DNA from 2 places in the Polaribacter sp. L3A8 genome. Region 2 is predicted to be linked to the other one. Evidence: riboswitches for the same ligand, from Rfam matches in the RefSeq annotation. Region 2 holds a riboswitch; the other holds the start of a gene.
The links. Region 2 has a riboswitch for S-adenosylmethionine ahead of GQR92_RS08705 (O-acetylhomoserine aminocarboxypropyltransferase/cysteine synthase family protein). Riboswitches for the same ligand answer to the same signal wherever they lie in the genome.
Positions count from the first base shown of each region.

Region 1: linked by a shared signal. The riboswitch ahead of GQR92_RS02305 (Na+/H+ antiporter NhaC family protein) and the one ahead of GQR92_RS08705 (O-acetylhomoserine aminocarboxypropyltransferase/cysteine synthase family protein) in region 2 are both predicted to bind S-adenosylmethionine.

Region 1 is NZ_CP047026.1:649,103-660,997, forward strand. It holds gene folE (GTP cyclohydrolase I FolE) at 1-666, opposite strand; gene GQR92_RS02295 (MerC domain-containing protein) at 644-1,042, opposite strand; gene GQR92_RS02300 (Fur family transcriptional regulator) at 1,159-1,539, shown strand; SAM-I-IV-variant riboswitch at 1,694-1,793, shown strand; gene GQR92_RS02305 (Na+/H+ antiporter NhaC family protein) at 1,843-3,150, shown strand; tRNA gene GQR92_RS02310 (tRNA-Tyr) at 3,472-3,553, opposite strand; tRNA gene GQR92_RS02315 (tRNA-Tyr) at 3,686-3,767, opposite strand; tRNA gene GQR92_RS02320 (tRNA-Thr) at 3,824-3,897, opposite strand; gene GQR92_RS02325 (TonB-dependent receptor domain-containing protein) at 4,534-6,936, shown strand; gene GQR92_RS02330 (hypothetical protein) at 7,021-7,383, shown strand; gene GQR92_RS02335 (penicillin-binding protein activator LpoB) at 7,486-8,073, shown strand; gene GQR92_RS02340 (COG3014 family protein) at 8,140-9,549, shown strand; gene GQR92_RS02345 (hypothetical protein) at 10,121-10,678, shown strand; gene pepT (peptidase T) at 10,680-11,895, shown strand, end outside.
Region 2 is NZ_CP047026.1:2,097,288-2,109,182, forward strand. It holds gene thrA (bifunctional aspartate kinase/homoserine dehydrogenase I) at 1-1,124, opposite strand, end outside; gene GQR92_RS08705 (O-acetylhomoserine aminocarboxypropyltransferase/cysteine synthase family protein) at 1,227-2,501, opposite strand; SAM riboswitch class I at 2,694-2,817, opposite strand; gene metK (methionine adenosyltransferase) at 3,269-4,525, shown strand; gene GQR92_RS08715 (IS982 family transposase) at 4,699-5,604, shown strand; gene GQR92_RS08720 (SDR family NAD(P)-dependent oxidoreductase) at 5,754-6,518, opposite strand; gene GQR92_RS08725 (MFS transporter) at 6,557-7,858, opposite strand; gene GQR92_RS08730 (FadR/GntR family transcriptional regulator) at 7,874-8,578, opposite strand; gene GQR92_RS08735 (RagB/SusD family nutrient uptake outer membrane protein) at 8,751-10,394, opposite strand; gene GQR92_RS08740 (SusC/RagA family TonB-linked outer membrane protein) at 10,419-11,895, opposite strand, start outside.

The DNA.
Region 1 (11,895 bases), 1.4 Mb from region 2:
TTATAATTTTTGATCTGTTATTACTTTTAAGAATTCATTTCTAATTGAAGTTTTTGAAAAACAGCCACCGTATTCTAAAGTTGTTGTAAAGCTACTTTGGTCTTTTATACCTCTTGATGAAACACAAAGGTGTTTTGCTGTTACCGAAACAATAACATCTTTAGTACCTAAAACTTGTTGTAAATCATTAAGAATTTGAAGTACCAACCTTTCTTGAACCTGCGGACGACGTGCGTAATAATCTACCAAACGATTAATTTTAGACAAACCAATTACTTTGTCTTTTGGTATGTATGCCACATTAGCATGACCTATTATTGGTAAAAAATGATGTTCGCAAGCAGAATCTATGGTGATATTTTGTTCTATCAGCATTTTCTGATATCCGTACTTGTTTTCAAATGTTGAAAGTTTTGGTTTATTAGCAGGATTCAATCCATAAAACAATTCTTTTACATACATTTTTGCAACACGATATGGAGTTCCAGACAAGCTGTCATCGGTTAAATCTAGCCCCATCTCTTTCATAATCATTTTAAAATGATACTCTATATTCTTAATTTTTTCATCATCAGATGTATCAAATGCATCTGCACGTAAAGGTGTTTTAATGTTTGATGAAAAATGATTATCTCCTACGATTTCAATTTGTTCTTTTTCCTTCATTTATACAGCATTTTGTGTTATTGCATTGGCAATATTTCTTATTATATAAGTGTAAAATTATTAATGCTATTGTTGGTATATATATAAATTTATCATTTAAATAAAACCATTCATTTTTTTCGTTAATTATCACCATCAATAAAGAAAAAAAACTAAACCATAAGGCCGTTTTTATCCAATTTTTAGAAGTTGTTTGTACAGAACGTTGTACAGCAAAAAAAGAGATTATTAAGAATACATAATCTAAAAATCCCCACCAACTGGGCACGCCAATACTTTGTGCTAAAAAAATAAACGGAGTAGCAACACAATGAATAAGACAGAATGTACTTGCTATGGCTCCTATACTATCTGATTTTTGTTTTATAAATATCATAATTTACCTTAATACAACTAAGTTGCAAATATAACATTATTAACAACTAATGCAACTTAGTTGTAGTAAATATGAATTTATTTTTTTTTGCCCTTTAGTTACGTTATATTTGTGTAATGGGAATTTTAAGAAAAACAAAATCTGTTAAAATATTGCTTGATGAGTTTGAAAAAAAAGCAACCGCTATTTCTGTGGTTACTTTAATAGAGCAACTTCATTTACAGATGAATAAAACGACCATATATCGTATTTTAGAAAAACTAGAAGATGATGGTTTATTACATTCATTTTTAGGAAAAAACGGACATAAATGGTATGCAAAATGTAAAGATTGCTCTCATACCGAACATCATGATGTGCATCCACATTTTCAATGTTTAGATTGTGGAAAAGTAGATTGTTTACCAACAGATGTTCTTATTCCTAATATTCCTAATCGTAAAGTTGTTGTATCTCAAGTATTATTGCTAGGAAAGTGTGAAGAATGTTTTAAATAAACTTTTCTTCATTGTCATAGTTCTAATTTTCTAATATTTTAAACCACCTTTTTACCAATTGTACATTTAAGTAATGTTGTCTATTAATTTTTTAAAAAAATTAACGTTTTTTAAGACATAATTATCCTTTTATACACTAATTTCGCGCCCTTAAATTAAGTATCAAGAATCTCAAAAAAAAGGAGATAGCAACCTGCAATAACGAGCAAGGTGCTAAATAGATAAGCCAATTAATTGGAACCAATGTTAACTCATACTTCTACTTATAAGCTGCTATGTCCTTTTTAGAATGAAAAAAGTAACATGGCAAATTCAAAAAAAATTACCCCCAAATTTAGCGCATTAATTCCCTTATTCGTATTTGTATGTACGTTTTTAGGTGTTGGTATTTATCAAAACGATTTTTATGCATTACCTGCTCCTATTGCAGTGATAGCAGGTATTATTGTAGCATTTTTAATGTTTAAACAATCTATAAATTCTAAAATTAAAACGCTGCTAAAAGGTTGTGGAGATGATAAGATTTTAACCATGTGTTTAATCTATTTATTAGCAGGTGCCTTTGCTACCATTACAAAATCTACAGGTAGTGTAGATGCTATTGTAAACCTTGGGTTAGATTATATTAACATACAATATATTTACTTTGGTATTTTTATAATTGCTGGTTTTTTATCAGTTTCTACAGGTACTTCAGTTGGTGCCATTGTTGCTTTAGCACCAATTGTTATCGGTATTGCAGAAAAAAGTAGTGTAGATTTATCTATACTTTGTGGCGCATTATTAGGCGGTAGCATGTTTGGTGATAATCTATCTGTAATTTCTGATACCACCATTGCTGCCACTCAGTCTTTAGGTTGTAAAATGAGTGATAAATTTAAACAAAATATTAAAATTGCTGTTCCCGCTGCGCTATTTACCATTGCAATCTTAATTATTCAAGGTTTAGGATTAAAAGATGTAGCATCTGAAACTGTAACGTATAGCTATTCTGTACTAAAAATAGTACCTTATATATTGGTGATTACCTTATCTATACTTGGTGTTAATGTATTTGTAACCTTATTGTTGGGTGTTCTTTCTGGTGTCTTTTTAGGTTTAATGTATGGAGATTTCACACTTCTTGAATCGACTAAAATAGCCTATACTGGTTTTACAAGTATGACAGAAATTTTCTTATTATCCTTGCTTACAGGTGGATTAGCGGCTTTGGTGAAAAAAAATGGTGGGATTGATTTTATACTTCTTAAAATTAAGACACTTATAAAAAGTAAAAAATCAGCTCAATTTGGCATTGCAACTTTAGTAAGCACCATTAATATGGCCATTGCCAACAATACTGTGTCTATAATAATTGCTGGTCCTATTGCAAAAACGATTAATGATGAGTACAATTTAGACAATAAAAAAACAGCATCCATACTAGATATATTTGCCTGTATTACACAAGGTCTTTTACCTTATGGCGCACAAGTTTTAATGATATTAAGTTTCTCTAACGGAAAAATAGATTACCTAGATTTAGTTTCTAATACATGGTATTTAGCCTTGTTATTTATATACACTTTATTATTTATCAGCTTTAAGCCACTACGATTGGGTACTAATTAAAAACAGTAGCTAAATTATTTAAATACTGTTTTATTTTAAAGAAACTCTTTTAGAAAGTAGTTCCCTATTTAGGCTAATTCTAAATATTGCAATAAGTGTTGTTTTAATATTAAACAGTTGTACTTATAGGTTAAGCATTCGTTTTTTTCTTTTAGTTTAAACGGAGAATTCTGTACATTGGTTTTATAATATTTCTAATAGGCTCTTTAAATAGAGTGCACTAATTATTTTTTAAACATAAAACAAGTGTTACGATGTTTAAGGTTATTCAGTAAAAATAAGAAGGAGTTTAGTTTATTATATCATTAAATAGGTAAATTGTGGGGAGAGCAGGATTCGAACCTGCGAAGACGTAGTCAACGGAGTTACAGTCCGTCCTCGTTGGCCGCTTGAGTATCTCCCCTGTAATTTACTATTTCAATAAACATCAAAATTACTGGCGTAATTTATTATTTTTAAAGCCGTTAGTAGGCTTTATATATTACAAATATTAATTTAGAAGTACTTATAAACAATATCATTAAAGAGTAAATTGTGGGGAGAGCAGGATTCGAACCTGCGAAGACGTAGTCAACGGAGTTACAGTCCGTCCTCGTTGGCCGCTTGAGTATCTCCCCTTTATTTATTATTTTAATGAACTTCTAAATTACGTATGTAATTTGTTGTTTTTTAGAGCCGATGGAGGGACTCGAACCCACGACCTGCTGATTACAAATCAGCTGCTCTAGCCAGCTGAGCTACATCGGCTTTTTGTTGTAAAAACAACCCATTATTTCTAATGGGTTGCGAATATACAAAGTTTTAATAAATGTAATTAAAATATTATATTTTTTTTTCAAGATTACGTTTAAATAAAATATTCTGTACCATTGTATAATTATTTGCAGATACGCTATTCTTGGTAAACTTGTATCTAAATGAAGATGTGTACTAATAAAATTAATACTTGTACAAACGGACTATTTCTTCCTAATTCTAACACAATAATTTTAATAGCTTGCAATGATTTATTTAATCAATTTTTTTAAAACTAAATACAAAATAAAAGCAACGATAAATGAATCAAAAAAAGAGATAGACGTTAATGTAATGATGTTGTAAGTTGCTAAAAAGGCTATTACACAGCTAAAAACCCAACTTATAATTGCTGATAAATTATAATTTGGTAAATCATATTTTTGTTTTCTAATAAAAAAGCAATCTGCAATAAAAATAGCAGAAATTGGTGGAATTAAAATACTTAATATATTTAATATTTTTATAAAGTAACTTGTAATTTCTATTAGAGCAATAAAGGTTCCTATAACGCTAGAAATAATATATAATATCTGTGCTTGTGTTTAAAAGTATAAAATTTTATAATTATTATTGCATAAAAAATAGATGATTAAAAAAAATCTTTTATTTCTTGCAATTAGCTTCTTTTCTACAGGGATATTTTCGCAAATTAATGTTACCATATCTGGTATAGTCATCGAAAAAGAAACACAACAAAACATTCCGTACGCTAGTGTACTTATAAAAAAAGAAAAAGACAACGCTTTTATATCAGGAACTGCAACCAATGATACAGGTCGTTTTACACTTGAACAAATTAAACCAGGTACCTACATTTTAGAAGTTTCTATTATGGGGTTTAAACCCCAAACACAAACTATTTATGTAGGTAGTCTTTCTAAGTTTTTAGATATAAAAACCATCGAACTTACTGAAAATAGTATTTCTCTTGATGAAATTGTGGTAACATCTGCAGAAAATGAAATCAGTAGTAAAATGGATAAAAAAACCTATTCATTAAAAGATAATATTAGTCAGAATGGAGGCTCTGTTTTACAAGCAATGCAAAATTTACCGAGTGTTACGCTACAAGAAGGAAAAGTACAATTAAGAGGAAATGATAAAGTTACGGTACTAATTGATGGTAAACAAACAGCCTTAACTGGTTTTGGAAATCAAAGTGGGTTAGATAATATTCCGGCTTCTGCTATTGATAAAATTGAGATTATTAACAATCCTTCTGCAAAATATGATGCCAATGGAAATGCAGGAATCATCAATATTATTTTCAAGAAAAATAAAGTACAAGGTTTTAATGGTAAAGTTGGTTTTACAGGAGGTTTAGGCTCTTTATGGGAGCGTAAAGCAAATTTACCAGACATTAGACCACAGTACACTTTTACACCAAAAATTAATCCGTCTTTGTCTCTTAATTATAGAAAAAATAAGGTGAATCTATTTTTTCAAGGCGATTATTTGTACACAGAAACGTTGAATAAAAACGAATTTGTAAATCGTGTTTACGATGACGGAACCATTATTAACAGACAGACCAAAAGAAATAGAGATACCAAGTTTACAACACTAAAGTCTGGTTTAGATTGGAATATAAACGACCAAAATACCTTAACTGTTTCTGGTTTATTTGGAAGCGAAATTATTATTGATAATGGTGATGAACCTTTTGTTGATCAAAACAATGAACGCTTGTATTTATGGAGATTTTTAGAAGATGAAGTTAAAACAACCGTTATGGCAACTGCCAGTTATCAGCACAAATTTGAAGAAGCAGGCCGTTTATTAAACATCGGTTTTAATTATACGTTTCACAGAGAGGATGAAAAGTATTTTTTTGAAAACATACGCCCTACTTTTACTGGTTTAGATTCTTTTGTATTGCTTTCTGATGAGCAAGTTTATGATTTTAATATTGATTATATAAAACCGCTAAAACATGGTAAGTTCGAAACAGGAATCAAACTAAGAAAAAGAAACATACCTATTAATATGGTTTTTTTTCAAGGACAAAACTCACCAATTGATGCAGGTGCTGGTGGTTGGGCAGAATACAAAGAAATCATTCCTGCGGTGTATGGAAATTATAGTTTTGAAAACGAAAAATACGAAGCAGAAATTGGCTTACGTTTAGAATATGTCGATTTAAATTATCTTGTAAATCCAGATCACAACACATACTCTAGCGACGGATACAATTATACAGAACCTTTCCCAAATATGCGATTTGCCTATAAAATGAATGAAAACAATAAGGTTTCCTTATTTTACAATCGTCGTGTAGATAGACCTAATGAAGTTGACATCCGTATTTTTCCAAAGTATGATGATGCAGAATTAATAAAAGTAGGAAATCCAGATTTGCGTCCACAATTTACCAATCTTATTGAGTTTGGCTATAAAACCAATTGGAAAAATGGGAGTTTATACGCAGCATTATACCATCGCTTTGCTGATGGAACTATTACCAGAATTTCTTCTACAGATGGCACAAGTAATATATTTTATGCCATTTTTCAAAATGCAGGAAAAAGTTTTAACTCAGGCTTAGAAATGGTTTACGAACAAGATCTTACAGATTGGTACTCTATGAATATTAATGGAAACCTTTATCAAAATCAAATTAATGCTTTTTCAGTTGAAAATTTATACCCACAACCCAATACCTTTTTTGCAGCCCAACAAGCCATTACTTCTGGGAGTTTAAAAATAAATAACACCATGCAACTTTCTAATAAAGTAAATGCACAATTGAGTGCAGTATATTTAGCCGCTGATATTATTCCGCAAGGAAAAATAAAGTCTCGGTTTTCTTTAGATTTTGGTATTAAAAAGAACATACAAAAAGGAAAGGGAGAAATCTTCTTAAACGCAACCGACCTTTTAAATACTATGGTAGTAAAAACAGAAATTACCGGAGATGTTTTTAGTTATACAAGTGCTAATTATTCAGAATCGCAAGTAATACGATTGGGGTATAGCTATAAGTTTTAGAATATTAATTGCCTTAAAAAAACCATATCCTTTTGTAAGTATTGGCACAGTATTTGGACTATTATCAATATAAAAACAGATACAATGAAAACCAAAATTTTAACAGTCATCCTTATTACATTTGTTGGTTTTATAGGAATGGCGCAACAATCGGTAGCGTTGTTAGCGGACCAAAACCCTAACTATCAAACTAGTTTACATAAATATACTGCGGCAAACGAGGTAAATTCTAAAACCTTATTACAAAGTACTACGGTACAAGAAACCTATACAGCCATAGATCCTATGGAAACAAAAAGACAACGTAAAGAACTTAGAAAGTATTTTAGATCTCAACGTCCGTTATGGAGGCATCAAGAACGTTTAGAACGCGCCAAAAACCCTGCAACTTATTACAGCAGTGGTTATAATGGTTTCCGTAACAACTACAGATACAATCGATTTTAAAACGGTTATTTAAACAGCAATTCTTTATTGAATTTAGGGGTGTTAGGGTATTTGATTTTTGATTAACTTTACATACTAGAAAAAAATATATTATATAAAAAGATGAGAAAACAATTTGTTATTATAGGTTTAATTATAAGTGCATTAACCTTAGGTTCTTGTGCTAGAAAAGTAATTCGTGTAGATACTGATACGCAAATAGATGTAAGCGGTAGATGGAATGATACCGATTCTAGATTGGCTGCGGAAGAGTTAACCGCAGAAATATTAAATGGAGATTGGCTTACCAATTTTATGCAAGCAAACGGCGGTAAAAAACCTGTTTTAATTGTTGGTTTGGTTAGAAACAAATCTCACGAGCATATAGAAGCTGAAACATTTACAAAGGATATAGAAAAAGCGTTTATAAAAAGACAAGTAGCCAGAATAGTTTCTGGTGGCGAAATGAGAGAAGAATTAAGAGGTGAACGTGCAGATCAACAAGACAATTCGTCTCTTTCTACCATGAAAAAATTTGGTTTAGAAACAGGAGCAGATTATATGCTACAAGGTAATATCAACTCTATAGTAGATGCGCATAAAAGACAAAAAGTCACCTATTATCAAATAGACTTAGAGCTTACAAATATTCAAACAAACGAAAAAGTTTGGATTGGTGATAAGAAAATTAAGAAGTTTATTAAAAACTAAGACTGTTTAAATGGTTTTCCTTTTTTTAGGAAAACCATTTTTTATACAATAGCTGTTCCTTTTTACATGAAAAAAGCATCTCTAAAAATTGCATATTGCACCTTTTTCTTTATCGTTTTCTTATTTTTTAGTAGTTGCGCTTCTTATAATACGAAGAGTCAAAAATTTCAGGCAGCACTACAACAAGGCAATATAGAACAAGCGTTAAATGATATTGATAAAAACTCTTTCTTAAAAAAGAATAGAAATTCGCTGCTATACTTTTTAGAAAAAGGAAAAATTGCTTACTTAAATGATAATTATGAATTAAGTAATACCTTTTTAAATAAAGCCGATTTTTTTATAGAAGAAAACAAAAGAGCTTTAGGTAGTGCTGTTTTAGGTGTCCTTTTAAATCCTGAAAAAGAAACGTATACAGGAGAAGATTTCGAGAAAATTGCAATTCACTATTACAAGGCTTTAAATTATATTTTTCTACAAAAACCAGATGATGCTCTGGTAGAAGCAAAAAGAATTAACCTTCAGTTACAACAGCTTAATGACAAATATCCTGAAGGGAAAAAAAACAGATATAGTTCGGATGCTTTTGCGTTAAACTTACAAGGTTTTTTATACGAGGCTTCTAGTGATGTAAATAATGCCTTTATTTCGTATCGAAATGCGGCAGATTTATATTTGGCTAATAAAGGTTCTTTTATGGGAACTCCCCTACCCGAACAGCTTAAAAATGATGTGTTACGTACCGCATCTTCATTGGGTTTTACCAACGAATTGCATCGATATGAAAAAATATTTAACACCACTTATAATGTAAATAAAGTGCCTACAGAAGGAGAATTAATTCTTTTTTGGGAAAACGGCTTAGTGCCATTTAAAGAACAAAATTTCTTTAGTTTTACGGTTTTGCCAGGTAAAACAGATGGTATTGTTTACATTTATAACAAAGAGTTAAATTTAACATTACCGATTCCGATTAGTACCGATTATAATAGAAAACAGTCGTTTTCTGATATCAATATTTTTAATGTTGCTTTTCCTAAATACATTGCAAGAACTCCTTATTTTTCTGGAGCAACTATTGTAAAAGATGCTACTCAACTTGCAGACTTTCAATTGGCTCAAAATTACGAAGATATCGCTTTTAAAACACTAAAAGATAGAACCTTAAGAGAAATTGGTAAAACAGCTATTCGATTAGGAACTAAAAAATTATCAGAATCACTTTTAAGAGATCAAAATAAAGATTTAGGTGCTGTATTAGGAATTTTTAATGCCTTGTCTGAACATGCAGATACACGTAATTGGCAAAGTTTACCCAATGCTATTTATTATACTCGAATTCCATTAAAAAAAGGAGATAACACTATTTCTATTCTTTTGAAAGCTACTGATGGAACTATTAAAGAAGAGAAAGTGACTGTTGAAGGAAGAAAAGGAATTCAATTTAGAAAGATAATAACACTTCAATCTTTTTAGTTTAAGTAAACCTATTTTACATTATGACCTTTATTAACTCTAAAATCTCAATTCGAGTGATTTTTTTAGGTACGAAAAATTGTATCGAGAACAATTTAATAACTTAAAACTCCTATTCTCTGTACAAAATTTACGCATTGTAATTGTAAAATTCACTCGAGTTCTCAGAGTTTCATCAAAATGAACAACAGGTACAAGAATGTCTTTAGTATCCATAAAAAAAGCCAACATCAAAATAAACTTTTAAGCTATATCAAACTTATTTACCTTAAAATCTAAAGTGATAAAGAATTATAAAAACGTTATTTCTTCAAAAAAAACACATAAAAAACTGATTTTATTAGTATTGTAAAAAGAGAAGAAAAAAAGAACAAGTATTTAAGCTTTAACATCTATTTTTTACAATATTATTTTTAACTTGCAGTAAGAATTTAAAGTTTATAAAATTAACTTTTAATTAAATTTAGTAGCATTTCTAAAAATACTGAACAGAAAAATATGGTTACAATTCCATTTAAGATCAACAATTTTGAGGTATTCAGCTCTATTAAAATAAGATTTAAATAATTTTATGAAGAACTTTTTAGTCATTTTAATAACTGTACTCCTATTTTATTCTTGTTCTCAGCAATCTAAAATCAGTAAGAATTTTAATTGCAAACCAACTAGCTACCAAAATTTAGAAGAAGTAAAAGATGTTAAAAATTTGTTTTCTATAGAAATACCAGAAACTTGGAAAACAAATTTATATTATGATACAGTACAATCTTCTATTTACACCGCAGATACCACCAAACAATTAACAGAATCTTTACTTTTAGATGTTACCTATATCCATAAAAATATTAATTTTGATACCTCTTTTAAATTAAAGCAAGAGCAAGAAAATTTATCAAAACGTCTTATTAAAGTAAAATCTGAAGAGACTTCTTTCTTAGAAAAACCTTCTTATTACACCATTTCTAAAGGAGAAAAGGGCGCATTTAACTATCAAGTTTGCCTTTTATTTATCAAACTAAACGAACAAAGTTTTATACTTGCAAAAGCAGAAGTTTACGGAGATTCATTAGTAAATACAAGATTGTGCAACGCATTTGCACTTATAGAAAAAATTAAAATAATTCAATAAAATGATTGAAAAACAACATATCACAGATAGATTTATAAAATACGTTACCATAGATACAGAATCAGATCCTAACAATCCTGCTTTTCCAAGTACCGAAAAACAATGGGATTTAGCACATGTTTTAGTAGAAGAACTGAAACAAATTGGTATGAAAGATGTAGATTTAGATGACAATTGCTACATTATGGCAACTTTGCCTAGTAATTTAGATTACGAAGTACCAACCATTGGTTTTGTTGCACATATAGATACAAGTCCAGATTTTACAGGTAAAAATGTAAAACCTCAAATTGTAGAAAATTATCAAGGAAATGTAATTGTTTTAAATGAAGAAAAAAACATCGTTTTATCTCCAGATTACTTTGATGATTTATTGCAATACAAAGGGCAAACCTTAATTACTACAGATGGTACTACCCTTTTAGGGGCCGATGACAAAGCAGGTATTACAGAAATTGTAACTGCAATGGAATACCTAATTCAGCATCCAGAAATTAAACACGGTAAAATTAGAATTTGCTTTACTCCTGATGAAGAAGTTGGTAAAGGGGCTCATTTATTTGATGTTGCTAAATTTGGTGCAGAATGGGCTTATACTATGGATGGAAGTCAGATTGGTGAGTTAGAATATGAAAACTTTAATGCTGCAGGAGCAAAAGTGACGATTACAGGAAAAATTGTACATCCAGGTTATGCAAAAGGAAAAATGATCAATTCTATTTTAATTGCAAATGAATATATGGCTGCACTTCCTGCAAATGAAGTTCCTGAAAAAACAGCTGGTTATGAAGGTTTCTTTCATTTACATGATATTAACGGTAATGTAGAAGAAACTGTTTTAGAGTACATTGTTAGAGATCATGATTTAGATTTATTTGAAAAGAGAAAAGATCTAATGCATAAAATTGCCTTAGATTTTAATGAAAAATACAATCAAGAACTTATTAAAGTAACCATTAAAGACCAATACTTTAATATGAAAGAGAAAATAACTCCGGTAATGCATATTGTAGATATTGCAGAAGAAGTTATGAAAGATTTAGAAATTACACCTTTAATTAAAGCAATAAGAGGTGGTACAGATGGTTCTCAATTATCTTATAAAGGTTTGCCTTGTCCTAATATTTTTGCTGGTGGACATAATTTTCATGGTAGATATGAATATGTACCTGTAGAATCTATGATAAAGGCAACAGAAGTAATTATTGGAATTGCAG
Region 2 (11,895 bases):
TCATTGGTAGAGTTCCCTCTTGCAGAAGCTACAATTGTAATTTTTACTCCGGCTTTATATTTACTTGCAATAATTTCAATTGCATTTTCCAATCCTTTGCCATTGGCTAAAGATTTTCCTCCAAATTTTAAAACTTTCATCTTCTTTTCTCTATAATCTTTATTAAAAATAGGCTCAATAATTTTCTGTAATTGGTCATATTCCATTAAAAAAGCATCATGACCATGCACCGAATTTATTTCATTATACGTAACATTATCTTTTGTTAATGCTAATTTTTTATGCGTTTCTCTGTTTTCTTCCGCAGTAAAAAACAAATCTGAATCGACCCCAATAATGTGAATATTTGCACTTACTTGATCTAAAATTTCAATATCTTTTTTCCCACCAACAGTAACGTCAATTGTTTTTAATAATTGATTCATTAATTTGTATGAAGATAATTGATACCGTTCTTGCAATGATTTACCATGATGCAACAACCAACTTTCTACATCAAAAATATCTGAATCGTCTTTTTTTGATCGATGAAAACGTTCTTTAAAAGATTCTGGTGTTCTATAACACAACATTGCGTGCATGCGAGCATCATGAACAGGATTGCTAGAATTTACTAAAAACTGTTCTTGAATCTGGCAATTTGCAATTAACCAATCTGTAGATTTCCAATCGGTTGCAATTGGCAAAAAGTGTTTGGTTAATTTGGTGTTTAAAACCATCATTTCCCAAGCAATTCCTCCTCCTAAAGATCCACCGATTAAAGCAAATAGTTTATCAATTTTTAATACTGATAATCCTTGTAAAAAAATTCTAGCAACATCTCTTGCTATAAAATCTTTATAATTTTCTATTAAAAAACCATCAAATCCATTTCCTGGAATATTGAAAGATAAAATGGAATAAACATCAGTATTTATTGCCTTTTCTTTTCCAACAATATCAATCCACCAACCATTTTCACCAGCAACATCACTATTACCCGTTAATGCATGGTTAATTAAAATAATAGGAGCATCGCCTAGCTCTTGTCCAAAAACCTGATAACTCAAATTCATTTCAGAAATTAAGGCACCAGTTTCTGTGGTAAAATCTTTTATTTTGATATGTTCTAGTTGATGTTTCAATTATTGGCTAAATTTTAAATTTATTTGTCAGTTCGAGCTCAGTCGAGAACTTATTTACTCTCATACAAAAAGCTTTCGATTGCGCTCGAACAGACATTTTTATTATATTTTTGAAAAAGCAGCTTTTAAATCTTCTTTTAAATCTTCTAAATCTTCTATACCAACAGACAATCTAATTAAATCTTGACTAACACCTGCACTTGCTTGTGCCGCTTCGTCTAATTGCTGATGCGTTGTACTTGCTGGATGAATAATTAATGATTTTGTATCACCAATATTAGCTAATAAAGAAAACACTTTTGTAGTATCTGCAATTACTTTTGCAGCTTCAAAACCTCCTTTTACACCAAAAGTTACCAAACCACTTTGTCCTTTTGGCAAATATTTATCTGCTAACGTTTTGTATTTACTACTTGCTAAACCAGGGTAATTTACCCAAGTTACTTCTTCTTGCGCTTCTAACCATGTTGCTAATGCCAGTGCATTTGCAGAATGTTGTTTAATTCTAACAGGTAAAGTCTCTAAACCTTGAATGATATTAAATGCGTTTGTAGGGCTTAAGGCTGCACCAAAATCACGTAAACCTTCTAAAATTAATTTAAAAGTAAACGCTGCTGCACCTAAAGCTTCATGATATTTTAAACCATGGTAACCTGCAGAAGGCTCTGTAAATTCTGGAAACTTACCGTTTGCCCAGTTAAAAGTTCCTGCATCAATAATTGCACCTCCTAAAGAAGTTCCTTGACCGCCAATATATTTTGTTAAAGAATGAATTACAAGATTTGCTCCGTGTTTAATTGGGTTTAATAAAGCTGGTGTTGCCACAGTATTATCTACAATAAAAGGAACCTCAGCTGCTTTAGCTTCTACAGAAATTGCTTCTAAATCTAAAACATCTAATTTAGGATTTCCTAAAGACTCTACAAAAAATGCTCTAGTATTATCTTGAACAGCTTTTTTAAATTCTGCTGGGTTAGATGCATCTACAAACGTAGTTGTAATACCTAATCTTGGTAAGGTAACACTTAATAAATTATAGGTTCCACCATATAAACTGCTAGATGCAACAATATGATCTCCTGCTTTTAAAAGCGTTAATAACCCTGTTGCAATTGCGCCTGTACCAGATGCAAAAACTACCGCTGCGATTCCGCCTTCTACAGCCGCTAAACGGTCTTGTAAAATTTGGTTTGTAGGGTTGTTTAAACGGGTGTAAATAAATCCTAATTCTTTTAATGAAAAAAGATTTGCAGCATGTTCAGAATTGTTAAAAACATACGATGTTGTTTGATAGATAGGAACGGCTCTTGTTCCTCCATTTTGTGTTACATCATGCCCTGCATGTAATGCGTTTGTTGCTAATTTGTACGTACTCATTTTTCTGTTTTTTTTTGAGTTAATTTGGCTCCTGTTTTTACAGGAATGACATTTTCAAAAGATACAAAAATATAAACTATTCTGAATCAGTTTGAGATTAAACCAAAAGTTGAATGCATCAATTTTGTTGATGTACTTACTAGAAAAATGTTATTAAGAATTATGCAAATACACGGAAGTGTAATTGTTTTTCGGTTATCTATCCAATTTCTGATAAATGAATCTGAAATTAAGTAGAATTTAGCACCTTCTTTTCCTCACGAAAAGGGTTGCTAAGGTTTCAACGGGTCTTTCCCTCCACCTTTCTTGATAACATTTCAATAAGTTATTGAACTTTGAGAATGCAAATATATGCTTAGAAAAATTTAATATCCAAGTAAAAACCAAATTATTTTTTAGAAATATAAATATCACATTAAAACTCCTTGTTTAATAATTATCAAACAAATAACAAACAATGAATTTTGTTTTATTGATAATCTCATAATAAAATATTATGCTGAAAAATTATGTTATTAGAATTTAAGCTGTAACTTTGCAAAGAATTTTAGAGGAAAAATTTGAACTGATTGCAACCTCTGATGCTGATTTTATTTTATCAGCTGAAACAAAAAATGCTAAAGCAGTAATAATCTACTACTTTTAGCGACCAACGCAATCTCTTTTCATTTTTCTTTATTCCTGTTTACACAGGATAGATAAATTTTAAGGAAACTTTATGTTTTCTATACGGGAATCATTTTTAATACTATAAAAGAAGATTTATTATGTCATATTTATTTACCTCAGAAAGTGTTTCTGAAGGACACCCAGACAAGATTGCAGATCAAATTTCTGATGCTTTAATCGATAATTTTTTAGCATTCGACAAAACAAGTAAAGTTGCTTGTGAAACAATGGTAACAACAGGTCAAGTATTTTTAGCGGGAGAAGTAAAATCTAAAACATATTTAGATGTTCAAAAAATTGCTAGAGATGTAATTAACAAAATTGGTTACACAAAAGGAGCTTATATGTTTGACGGAAACTCTTGTGGAGTTTTATCTGCCATTCATGAGCAATCTCCAGACATTAACCAAGGTGTTGATAGAGCAAACCCAGAAGAACAAGGTGCAGGAGACCAAGGAATGATGTTTGGTTACGCAACCGATGAGACAGAAAACTACATGCCTTTGGCGTTAGAATTATCTCATAGACTGTTAATTGAATTAGCTGCATTAAGAAGAGAAAACAAAGATATTCCTTATTTAAGACCAGATGCTAAAAGTCAGGTTACTATAGAGTATTCTGATGACAATGTGCCACAGAGAATTGATGCTATCGTAATTTCTACACAACATGATGATTTTGATACATCTGATGATGTAATGTTAACGAAAATCAAAAAAGATATTGTTGAAATTTTAATTCCTAGAGTTGTAGCAAAATTACCTGCTCATATTCAGAAATTATTTACAGACAATATTACTTACCACATTAACCCTACAGGTGTTTTTGTAATTGGTGGACCTCATGGAGATACTGGTTTAACAGGAAGAAAAATTATAGTTGATACCTACGGAGGAAAAGGTGCACATGGTGGTGGGGCATTTTCTGGTAAAGATCCATCTAAAGTAGATAGATCTGGAGCATATGCAACAAGACACATTGCTAAAAACTTGGTTGCTGCCGGACTTTGTAAAGAAGTTTTAGTGCAAGTTTCTTATGCAATTGGTGTTGCTAAACCAACAAGTATTAATGTTGAAACGTATGGTACAGCTACTGTAAATTTATCTGACGGAGAAATTAGTAAAATAGTAGAATCTATTTTTGATATGCGTCCTTACTTTATTGAAAAACGTTTAAAATTAAGATCTCCTATTTATTCTGAAACAGCTGCTTATGGTCACATGGGTAGAACTCCAGAAGTAAAAACAGTAACATTTACAAACCCAATGGGAGAAACTACTTCTGAAGAAGTTGAAACTTTCACTTGGGAAAAACTAGATTATGTTGATACTATAAAAGAAGCTTTTAAATTATAAAAACTTCAATATTAAAATTAAAAAAGCCTTTAGAATTTATCTTCTAAAGGCTTTTTGGTATTCCTAAATTAACGTGAGTTCGATGTAAGAAATTTTAATTAAACCTATAAAAAAAGCAGAATATTTAGTATATTAAAGTACTGAATTCTAATATATTAATAAATATCCTGCTTATGATTTCTGATAGTAAAATTATAGAAATTTTCTGTTCTTTAGATGATTTTATGAAAGAATTTAACTTAATTCTTAATAAAAACAGCATTTCTGATGGTTCAACAACTAAAAAACGTAATAGAAAGTTCAAAATGTCTGATAGTGAAGTGATGACCATACTTGTTATATTTCACCTAAAGTCTTACCGAAACCTTAAACACTTTTACTTAAACCATATTTGTAAATACAGACAAGATCTGTTTCCAGATTGTGTTTCTTATAATAGATTTGTAGAACTTCAAAAAAAGGTTACACAACCTTTAGCCGTTTTTATGAAAATGTATTGTTTAGGCGATTGCACAGGTATCTCTTTTATTGATTCTACTCCTTTAAAAGTATGTCACTATAAAAGAGAAAAACAACATCAAGTATTTAAAGATATTGCCAAAAAAAGCTATGGAACTATGGGGTGGTATTTTGGATTTAAACTACATATTGTCTGCAATGACAAAGGAGAAATTATTGATTTTATGTTCACTCCAGCCAATGTAGATGACAGATTCCCTCTCAAACAAAAGAAGTTTCACGACAAATTATTTGGAAAAATTTTTGGAGACAAAGGATATATTGGGAAAGATTTATTTGAAAGACTTTTTGTAGACGGAATTCATTTAATAACTAAAGTTCGAAAAAACATGAAAAAGAAAGCAATGGACTATATGGATAAAGTTATCCTAAGAAAAAGAGCAATCATCGAAACAGTAAATGATGTACTAAAAAACACTTGCCAAATTGAACATTCTAGACATAGATCTTTTGATAATTTCATAACAAATATGATCTCTGGATTAATTGCATATTCTTTTTTACCTAAAAAACCTTCTATAAAAATCCCGAATATGTTACCGAATATTGCGATTGATTAGCTCGAACTCACGTTAAATTACGTATTCTGATTTTCTTTAATGAGATAAAAACATTTTAGAATCAACAGAAACATTAAAAAAGAAAAACCGTTTTGTAAAAAATTACAAAACGGTTTTAATAAATATTAAATCCAATAAAAAACTTTTACTTAGATACCTAACGCTTGTCCACCACCAACTTGAATAGTTTCTGCAGTAATAAAAGCCGCATCTTTACTTGCTAAGAAAGCTACAACACCTGCAACATCTTCTGGTTGACCCAATCTTCCTAACATAATGCTATTTGCCCAAGAAGCAAACACTTCTGGCTTAGTAGCTTTAATTTGAGCATGAAAAGGAGTATCAATTGTACCCGGAGATACTGCATTTACTCTAATACCATATTCTGCTAAATCTTTTGCCAAAGCTCTTGTTATTGCGTGTACACCTGCTTTAGATGTACCATAGATTCCTGCTCCCGGTCCACCTGCGTTCCAAGCAGCATTAGATGTATAGTTAATAATTGAAGCATTTTCACTTTTCTTAAGAAAAGGAATTGCTGCTCTAGATGCAAAAAATGTTGAATCAAGGTTTAAAGCCATTACAAATCTATAAAATTCAGTAGTCATTTCTTCAAATCTAGATCTACCACCTAAACCACCTGCATTATTTACTAACACATCAATATGACCATATTTTTCACCTATCTCAGTAATATTTGCTGTTACAGCTTCATCTTTAGTAACATCAAACCCATAATACTCAGCGGTAATACCTTCTGCTTCTAATTCTTTAACTCTTTTTGCTCCAGCTTCATCATCGATACCGTTTAAAACTACAGTATAACCATCCTTTCCTAATCTTTTTGCTACTGCAAAACCAATTCCTCCTGTAGCTCCTGTAATTACAGCAACTTTATTTTCTATTTTACTCATTTTATATATAATTTTAATATAATTCGTTATTATTTTTATTAATTTTTTGATTTTAATGGCTCTATTTTAGGTATTAATACCCAAACAGATGTTAATGCAATTATAGCTAATGCTCCACCAATTAAAAATGCAGGTGTATAATTACCCCCAGTAGTTACAAATGTAACTAAGATAGTAAGCCCTGCTGCACCAAGTTTAGCAGCCATACCTGCAAATCCTGAAAGTGTACCAACAATCTTTCCACTATAAAGATCACTTGGAATAGTTTGTATATTTCCTATTGCTACTTGAAATCCAAAAAGCAAAACAGCCATAATAATTACTGCATTAAATGCTGATCCAGGTGCTTTTAACAAGAAAAAGCAAGGAATCATAATTAAACAACCTAAAGTTATAGTCATTTTTCGTGTTTTATCTACAGACCATCCAGCTGTAAGTCTATTTTTGGCAAGTAATCCTCCAAATATAGCTCCTACCATGGCACCAACATAAGGTACCCATGCAGAAAATGCAATTTCCTTAATATTTAGACCAAAAACTTCTGACAGATAAATTGGAATCCAAACAATAAAAAGCCACCAGATAGGATCAATTGCAGCAGATGCAATTATCACTCCCCAACTTTCTTTACGTTTTAATAGTTCTCCTGTGGTAGGAGTATACCCTTCATCATAACTGCCATCTCCATCAATATCTTGATTTTCTTGTCCAGATAGAATATATTTTTTTTCATTATCTGACAACCAAGGATGAGATTTTGGATCTGATTTTACAATAAACAACCAAGGTAACAACCATAAAAAACCAAGTACTGCAACAACTATAAATATTGCTTTCCAGTCATAATAAGCAGATAATAAACCAATAACCGGATAAGCTACTATACCTCCAATAGCTGCCCCTGAATTAAAGATTCCTTGAGCTAATGCTCTCTCTTTAGTTGGAAACCATTCGGCATTAGCTTTTGCAGCACCGGGCCAATTTCCGGCTTCTGCAATTCCTAATATAGACCTAAAGATTGAAAAACTTAACATTCCTTGTGCAAAAGCATGTAAAGCGGTAGCAATAGACCAAACTCCAATAGAAAGGGCGAAACCTATTCTAGTTCCCATCCAGTCAAAAATCTTACCAAAAAGGGCTTGCCCTCCTGCATATGATAGTATAAATACAGTTGATATTGTACCATAGATAGCCTTATGTCCATCTTTATCCATCTCTGGAAATAAGTCATTTGCAATATCAGGCCAAAGAGCACCAAAAGCTTGCCTATCAATATAATTTATAACTGCTGCCAAAGCTACAAGTCCTACAACCCACCAACGTAATCCTTTTATTTTCATGTTTATAATTTTTTATTATTCTAAATTATAGCAATACATGTAGAGTTCTTTAAAATGCTCTTTCATTTTTTGTTTTGCTAGTTGAGGATTCTTTTCTTTAATTGCATCAAAAATAGCTTGATGATCATTTATTCCTCTTTGTGCCAAACCTGCATCACATACATGATGCGTCTTAAAATTAGTAATAATTTCTGGAGTAATAATTAGCATAAACGTATTCATTGTGCTATTACCACTGGCTTTTGCTATTGCTAAATGAAACAATAAATCTTCTTGCACAGCATCTTCTCCATTTAATACTTTTATTTTATAAGCTTCAAGTGCTTCATTCAATTTAAATAAATCATCATCTGTTCTTCTTAAAGCAGCTAATCTAGATGTTTTTAACTCTAATAAGATTCTAGTTTCAACAAGTGACTTAAACTCTGGTTTATCTAATTTAACAATGTCATCAATCATTCCATTTAAAGCAGTAACACCAATGTTTGCAACAAAAGTTCCACTTTGTGGTCTAGATTTTAATAAACCATAAAATTCTAAACGGTGTATGGCTTCTCTTACATTACTTCTACTTACTTTAAACTTTTCTGAAAGCATTCTTTCAGAAGGTAACTTATCTCCAGGTTCTAAATTTTTATAATTAATTAAATCCTTTATACCAATTATGATTTCTTTTTGAACCTCTTGATTTTCATTTTTAGTAACTACTTCTAACTTCATATTCTAGATTTTTAATACAAAAACTGGTTAACCAGTTTAACTGCGTAAATATATAAAAAACAAATCTTTTTTATAGAACTTAATGAGATACTTATAATTGTGTTTTAAACTTTGCTGGCAAAGAAATTTACCAGCAAAATTAAATACTATGTATATTAGAATATTATTAAATCTAGTAACCTGTATTTTGAGTTAAGCTAGGGTTTCTTTCTAACTCATCTCCTGGTAATGGCATTAAATAATCATCTGCAGAAAAAGCGGCTTTTGCTCCTTCTAAACCAGATGCACTAAATACAGTTGCTCCTATTTTCCTTCTAGCAATATCATACCATCTTTTACATTCAAAAGCCAACTCAAGTTTACGTTCTTCTAAAACATCATTTACAGTTACAGTTCCTGTAATGTTAGCAGGTACTGCACTTGCTGCTGTATTTAACCAAGAACCTCCAGATCTTGCTCTTGCTCTTACCTCATTCATATAGGTAATTGCAGATGCATTATCTCCAATTTCTACAGCTGCCTCAGCAGCAATTAATAATACTTCCGCATAACGCATCATAGAATAATTATGACTTGTTGCTCTACCATTACCTCTTGCAAAAGGCCCTGGAAAACGTGTGTATTTTGCAACATAAGGTTGATTTTTAGCAAATTTGTGTGGTCCTGCAGTTTTATAACCTCCTGCTGGAATTATATCTCCTGACTCATTAATTCCATCTTTATCAGCGTCTTCAGAGTATTGCACACAATCACCATTACTATCTTCCCAAAACCCAGAAGAAGTACCGTCTGCTTTAGTCTTGTAACACTCATTATAACCTACTTTAAGACCTCCAAAATAAGAAAAATCATCCATACTTACAGCTCTTCTGTAATCTCCTGCAGCCCATGCAGTATAAACTTTAAGAGCAGGAACAGCAACAGACCAACCACCTCCGTTTGTATCACTTCCTCTAATACCTGTCATTGGAGCTATCTGATCATATCCATTATCAGGAGCTTCAAAATTATTATAATCTATTGCAAATATAGGCTCTAATGAAGCGTCAATTTTAGTAGCATCAAACAACGATTGATAATCCGCTTCTAACGCTAATTGGTAAGTTCCTTTTTTAGTAATCACATCTTTAGCTTCCGTAAAAGCTTTTTGATATTCACCCATTGTTAAATACACTAAAGCTAAATAAGAACTTGCTGCAGATTTAGCAGGTATCGCTCTAGAAGCTTGTGTGTTTGGTAACCAAGTTTTAGCAAACTCTAAATCAGCAATAATATTTTCATATACTTCTGCTGCTGGAGTTCTTGTAATAGCTCCACCTGCTACTGCATCTGTAACTGGTGCATCAATATAAGGTACAGCTCCAAATTGTCTTACTAAGTGAAAATAATAGAATGCTCTAATAAAGTGAGCTTGAGCAGTTACTGGGTTCTTAAGATCGTCAGCAACATCTACATAAGTAGCACCATCTATTGCTAAATTAGCTGCAGCGATTCCTTGATATGTTTTTAACCAGAATTCACTAATCATACCATTATCGGTTAATGTAGTAAATTCATTATGCTCTCTTCTTCTAGCTTCATCTGAAGCTAAATCTACCATGTCTGAACGTAACATTAATGCTATAGACAATTTTCTTCCCCAAAACTTCTCATTAATAGCATGTGTAAAGGCTCCATCTACAGCCGTCTGTATATCTTTTGGGCTTTGAAAGAAACCATCAGGAGCTAATACTCCCACAGGTTCTTCTATTAAATCTGAACATCCAATTACTGATATGCTCATCAATAATATGAATAAATATTTATATGTTTTCATGTTTTTATATTTTTGAATTATTGATTAAAATTTAATGTTAAGACTTACATTAACTGATTTTACTGTTGGATAGTTTCCAAAATCAAATCCTTGTACTGTATTAGCAGATTGATTAGCGTTCCCAGAAGAAGAACCAGCATAATTTACTTCAGGATCTAGTCCAGAATAGTTTGTAAAAGTTAATAAGTTTTGTGCACTTACTGAAAATCTCACATTATCCATACCTAATTTTTCAGAAATATCTGAAGGTAAATTATAACCTAAAGCAATATTTTTTAATCTAACATAACTACCGTCTTCAACAAAACGAGAAGAAAACTCTCTATTACTATTATTACCTATACGAGGGGTATTTGTATTTGTATTTGTAGATGTCCAAGCACTATTAAAGTGGTCTCTAGTAGTATTTGCATCACCATTAAACAATTGTACATTGGTCATGTTAAAAATCTCACCACCTTGTGAACCCTGAAAAAAGATACTTAAATCAAAGTCTTTATAAGTAAAGTTGTTTGTAATACCAAAAGTATAATCTGCATTCGGGTTTCCTATAATTGTTCTATCTTCTGCATTAATAACACCTCCACCGTCTAAATCTTTAAATAATGGATCTCCCGCAACACTTCCTGAAGTTGTTGCTGTTCCTTCTGGAAAAGCACCACCTTGGTAAACACCTGCATAATCATATCCATAAAACAAACCTACTTCTTCTCCTACTCTTAAAATATTAGTTCTTGTAGTTCCAGAACTACTTAAATAACTAGGAGCACCATTGTTAAATACATCTGCATCTTTTACTAAAGCAACTACTTTATTTTTGTTTGCTGCTAAGTTAAAATCTGTATTCCAACTAAAGTTTTCATTAGAAATATTTCTAGTGTTTATAGATATTTCAAATCCTCTATTATTAATTTCACCTAAGTTAGCTAAACTTTCTGTATTCGTATTTCCAAAATACTCAGGAATACCAGCATTACTTAAAATTAAATCTTTTGTATCAATATTATAATAATCTAAAGACACTTTAAATCTATTGTTTAATAAACCTAAATCTACACCAAAGTTTGCTTGGTAAGAAGACTCCCATTTTAAATCTGGGTTTGCAGCTTGATCTGTAGAAATAGCATTTACAGTTTGCCCGTTACTAGAAGCATACAAACTAGATAATTTAGCTAAAGAACCGTAAGGATCAATAGAAGGGTTACCAGTAATACCATAACTTGCTCTTAATTTTAAATTAGAGATTGTTTCATTTTCTACTAAGAATTTTTCGTTAGAAACTTTCCATCCTAAAGCTGCAGAAGGGAAGATTGCATATTTATGATTTGCAGCAAAATTAGATGCTCCATCACGTCTTACAGTAGCCGTAATTAAATATTTATCATCATAATCATAATTTACTCTACCAAACTGAGATTGAATTTCGTATTCTGCTAAAGAAGAATCTGGTTGTAATAATGTTGTTGCTTTATCTAAAGCATAGTAAGAAAAACTATCTGAA